One region of the Anoxybacillus sp. ST4 genome, then DNA from elsewhere that is predicted to be linked to it. Evidence: a T-box and tRNA genes for the amino acid it is inferred to sense, from the RefSeq annotation. Region 1 holds a T-box; the other holds one or more tRNA genes.
What was found. The T-box of region 1 lies ahead of leuS (leucine--tRNA ligase). A T-box ahead of a tRNA ligase gene usually reads a tRNA of that ligase, here a tRNA-Leu.

Region 1 (2,387 bases):
ATGCGCTGGCACCGCCATAATTGCCCCCGTGCCGTAGCTCATTAACACATAATCTGCAATCCAAATTGGCAATTTTTCACCATTAGCTGGATTGATCGCATACGCTCCCGTAAATACACCTGTTTTTTCTTTCGCCAAATCTGTGCGCTCAAGGTCGCTTTTGCTTTGAATTTGTTTTAAATAAGCTTCGACAGCTTCTTTTTGTTCCGGTGTTGTAATTTTTTCAACGAGCGGATGTTCAGGGGCGAGCACCGCATAAGTTGCGCCGAATAACGTATCAGGACGTGTTGTAAACACCGTAAACGTTTCATCATGTCCATCAACTTGGAAATGAATGTTTGCTCCTTCCGAGCGACCGATCCAGTTTCGTTGCATTTCTTTAATGCTTTCCGGCCAATCAAGCTCCTCTAAGTCTTCAAGCAAGCGATCAGCATATGCCGTAATGCGAAGCATCCATTGTTTCATCGGCTTACGAATGACCGGGTGACCACCGCGCTCACTTTTACCATCAATGACTTCTTCATTCGCAAGCACCGTCCCTAGTGCAGGACACCAGTTGACCGGCACTTCATCCATATACGCTAATCCTTTTTCATACAACTTTAAGAAAATCCATTGTGTCCATTTGTAATAGTTCGGATCGGTCGTGTTCACTTCGCGATCCCAGTCATATGAAAAACCGAGCGATTTAATTTGACGGCGGAAGTTGTTAATATTTTTTTCCGTAAATTCCGCTGGATCATTTCCGGTATCAAGCGCATATTGCTCAGCTGGCAACCCGAACGCATCCCACCCCATCGGATGTAGCACGTTATATCCTTGCATGCGCTTCATGCGCGCTAAAATGTCTGTCGCTGTATACCCTTCAGGGTGGCCAACATGCAAACCTGCCCCTGACGGATATGGAAACATGTCGAGCGCATAAAACTTTCTCTTCCCGTCATCTTCTGTCGTTTGAAACGTTTTATTTTCTTCCCAATACTTTTGCCATTTTTTTTCGATTTCACGATGATTAAAACTCACGTGACAAACCTCCTTTTTGTTCATTTTTAACAAAAATGAAAAACAAAAAACCTCTCATCCCGAAAAGGGACGAGAGGATTCTCCCGCGGTACCACCCTTGTTAGCGCACGAATCGTGCACTCACTTTCATCATTAACGCAGATTCACGGCGCACGCTACTTCATTCGCATACGCGACTCCAAGGCGAGTTCGTAAACAAATTTCGGTTGACTCGCACCATCCGTCAACTCTCTGTCGACCATTTGTTTACTACTACTCCTTTTCACCGTCATTTTCCATTATTTCATTATACACATTATTTTAAAAAATTTACGCCCTCGTTGCAAGTGTATTCACGTATGGAACGATATGTTTAATTGTAACTATTCAGCCACATCATAAAGTGAGCTGAATATTTTTTTGCTTTTCCTGTCTATGATGTGAATATTGATAGACAAGGAGGTGAATCACATGTTGACGGTACAACAAGCTGTATTTACAGTTGAGGGCTTAATCGGCAAAGTCCAACAACAAAAACAGCTCATTCATCAACTCATTCAAGAAAATGAACATTTGCGCCAAGAAAACAAACAGCTACGCAAAGAAAATGAACAACTCAAGCATCGCGTTCAAGAGCTGGAAGCACGCACGAAAAAAAACAGCTCCAATAGCCATTTGCCCCCATCTTCTGACCGTTTTGAGAAAAAGCGTTCCTCCCGCGAGCCGTCTGGCAAAAAGCCTGGTGGGCAAGAGGGACATGAGGGGACGACGCTCCGTCAAGTGGAACATCCACATCATCGTGTCGTCCATCGCGTACATACGTGTCAAGGATGTGGGGCTTCTTTGCGTGACGTCAAACCGTTCAAAGTCGATGTCCGTCAAGTGTTTGATCTGCCTCCCGTGTCGATTGAAGTGACACAACATGAGCGTGAAGTGAAATCCTGTCCACATTGCCGATGTGTTCAACAAGCGGAGTTTCCACCACATGTCACGAATCATGTGCAATACGGTTCACGTCTTACTTTATATTTTTTAATGGCACTAAACATCCTCTCCCTTTAATCATGTGCAATACGGTCCACGTCTTACTGCGCTCGTTGTTTATTTGCATCATATCCAATTGATCCCTTACAAGCGTTTAAGTGATACAATCGAAGCGTTATATCAACACTCGGTTAGTACAGGAACCCTTGCCAATATGGTGAAACGAGGACGCGAAGCGCTGGAATCCAATATGGACATGATCGAAGACGCCTTACTTGACTCTAACATCTTGCATGTCGATGAAACGAGTTTGCGCATCAATGGTAAACTCGCATGGGTGCATGTCGCATGTACGTCGACATATACGTACTTGGCTTTTCACGCTTCTCGTGGGAAGAAAG
Region 2 (2,387 bases), on a different contig from region 1:
TTACTTAAACGGCTCGGTAGCTCAGTCGGTAGAGCAAAGGACTGAAAATCCTTGTGTCGGCGGTTCGATTCCGTCCCGAGCCACCATTTTGAATCATATCGGCTTAGTTTGAATATATTTTGTAATATGCCGGCTTAGCTCAATTGGTAGAGCAACTGACTTGTAATCAGTAGGTTGCGGGTTCAAGTCCTGCAGCCGGCACCATATGCGGAGGGGTAGCGAAGTGGCTAAACGCGGCGGACTGTAAATCCGCTCCCTTTGGGTTCGGCGGTTCGAATCCGTCCCCCTCCACCATCTTGACTTTAGGGGCATAGTTTAATGGTAGAACAGAGGTCTCCAAAACCTCCGGTGTGGGTTCGATTCCTACTGCCCCTGCCAAAAACGTGGCGGCTATGGCGAAGTGGTTAACGCACCAGATTGTGGCTCTGGCATTCGTGGGTTCGATTCCCACTAGTCGCCCCATATATACTTGAAAATTTTGGGGTATAGCCAAGCGGTAAGGCAACGGACTTTGACTCCGTGATGCGTTGGTTCGAATCCAGCTACCCCAGCCATACATGCGGAAGTAGTTCAGTGGTAGAACACCACCTTGCCAAGGTGGGGGTCGCGGGTTCGAGTCCCGTCTTCCGCTCTTTGTTTCATGGCGGCATAGCCAAGTGGTAAGGCAGAGGTCTGCAAAACCTTTACCACCGGTTCGAATCCGGTTGCCGCCTCCATTTTTTTGTGCGCCGGGGTGGCGGAATTGGCAGACGCACAGGACTTAAAATCCTGCGGTAGGTGACTACCGTGCCGGTTCGAGTCCGGCCCTCGGCACTGAACAGGCTTGACAAAGCTAGGTGTCGTGGTATAATTGAATCGTTGTATTTAACATGCCGATGTGGCGGAACTGGCAGACGCGCACGACTCAAAATCGTGTGGGGTAGCCCCCCGTGTGGGTTCGACTCCCACCATCGGCACTACAGTAAAAAACTCCTGCATGATTTTGCAGGAGTTTTTTATTTTTTTGACTATTCTCCTCACCTTGCCCTTTATACTTTCCGCAACAATGTGTTAGAACGGCTGTCTTCCTTCGTTACTCCTCCGATATTTTTCGTTATCCGAAATTCTTACCGAAAATTTTCGTTAAATTTATGACGGGATATTGTATAGTTAAGTAAGTGTTTTTCAGTTTTATATAAATATTTTATTGACTTTGTTGTAAGTTCTTATTATGATTGAGTTACGAAACGTTTGGAAGAAAGCGCTTTTATATTTTTTTATTAACGAAAAAATTCGTAGGAGGGTACGATTCATGATTCAGTTTCCGAAAGATTTTGTTTGGGGGGCTGCTACTTCATCATATCAGATCGAAGGAACAGCAACTGGGGAAGATAAAATTTATTCGATTTGGGATCACTTTTCGCGCATCCCTGGTAAAGTAGCGAATGGTGATAATGGAGATATTGCAATCGACCATTACAATCGTTATGTCGAAGATATCGCATTAATGAAAGCGCTTCATTTAAAAGCGTATCGTTTTTCAACTAGTTGGGCGAGACTTTACAGTGAAACGCCCGGGAAGTTCAATGAAAAAGGGTTAGACTTTTATAAGCGACTTGTACATGAATTATTAGAAAACGATATTGAGCCTATGTTGACGATTTACCATTGGGATATGCCACAAACTCTTCAAGAAAAAGGCGGATGGGAAAATCGCGATACTGTTCATTATTTCCGAGAGTACGCTGAGTTTCTTTACAAAAATCTAGGAGACGTTGTAAAGAAGTGGATTACTCATAATGAACCGTGGGTTGTGGCTTATTTAGGATATGGTAACGGTGAACATGCACCAGGCATTCAAAACTTCACATCATTTTTAAAAGCGGCTCATCACGTTCTTCTCTCCCATGGTGAAGCTGTAAAAGCATTTCGAGAAATTGGCCCGAAAGATGGAGAGATAGGGATTACATTGAACTTAACACCTGGATACGCGGTAGATCCACAAGATGAAAAAGCTGTTGATGCGGCGCGAAAATGGGATGGCTTTATGAATCGTTGGTTTTTAGATCCTGTCTTCAAAGGGCATTATCCGCAAGACATGTTAGAAGTATATAAAGATTATTTACCGGATGTTTATCGAGAAGGGGATTTACAGACAATTCAACAGTCTATTGATTTCTTCGGATTTAACTACTACTCAACGGCAACATTAAAGGATTGGAAAAAAGGTGAACGTGAGCCGATTGTGTTCGAACATGTAAGTACAGGAAGACCGGTGACAGATATGAACTGGGAAGTAAATCCGAACGGCTTGTTCGACTTGCTTGTTCGTTTGAAAAATGATTACGGTGACATTCCGTTATACATTACAGAAAACGGTGCAGCATACAAAGATTTTATCAATGAAC

Region 2: it has a tRNA-Leu gene. The T-box ahead of leuS (leucine--tRNA ligase) is inferred to sense a tRNA for this amino acid. The anticodon was not compared.

Annotation. Positions count from the first base shown of each region.
Region 1 covers NZ_JAHZOE010000002.1:55,652-58,038, reverse strand. Annotated here, with positions in the region: gene leuS (leucine--tRNA ligase) at 1-1,023, opposite strand, end outside; T-box leader at 1,086-1,298, opposite strand; partial or broken gene tnpC (IS66 family transposase) at 1,474-2,387, shown strand, end outside.
Region 2 covers NZ_JAHZOE010000048.1:135-2,521, forward strand. Annotated here, with positions in the region: tRNA gene K1I44_RS14645 (tRNA-Phe) at 11-86, shown strand; tRNA gene K1I44_RS14650 (tRNA-Thr) at 129-204, shown strand; tRNA gene K1I44_RS14655 (tRNA-Tyr) at 210-294, shown strand; tRNA gene K1I44_RS14660 (tRNA-Trp) at 305-378, shown strand; tRNA gene K1I44_RS14665 (tRNA-His) at 387-462, shown strand; tRNA gene K1I44_RS14670 (tRNA-Gln) at 480-554, shown strand; tRNA gene K1I44_RS14675 (tRNA-Gly) at 560-631, shown strand; tRNA gene K1I44_RS14680 (tRNA-Cys) at 643-716, shown strand; tRNA gene K1I44_RS14685 (tRNA-Leu) at 728-813, shown strand; tRNA gene K1I44_RS14690 (tRNA-Leu) at 872-956, shown strand; gene K1I44_RS14695 (GH1 family beta-glucosidase) at 1,292-2,387, shown strand, end outside.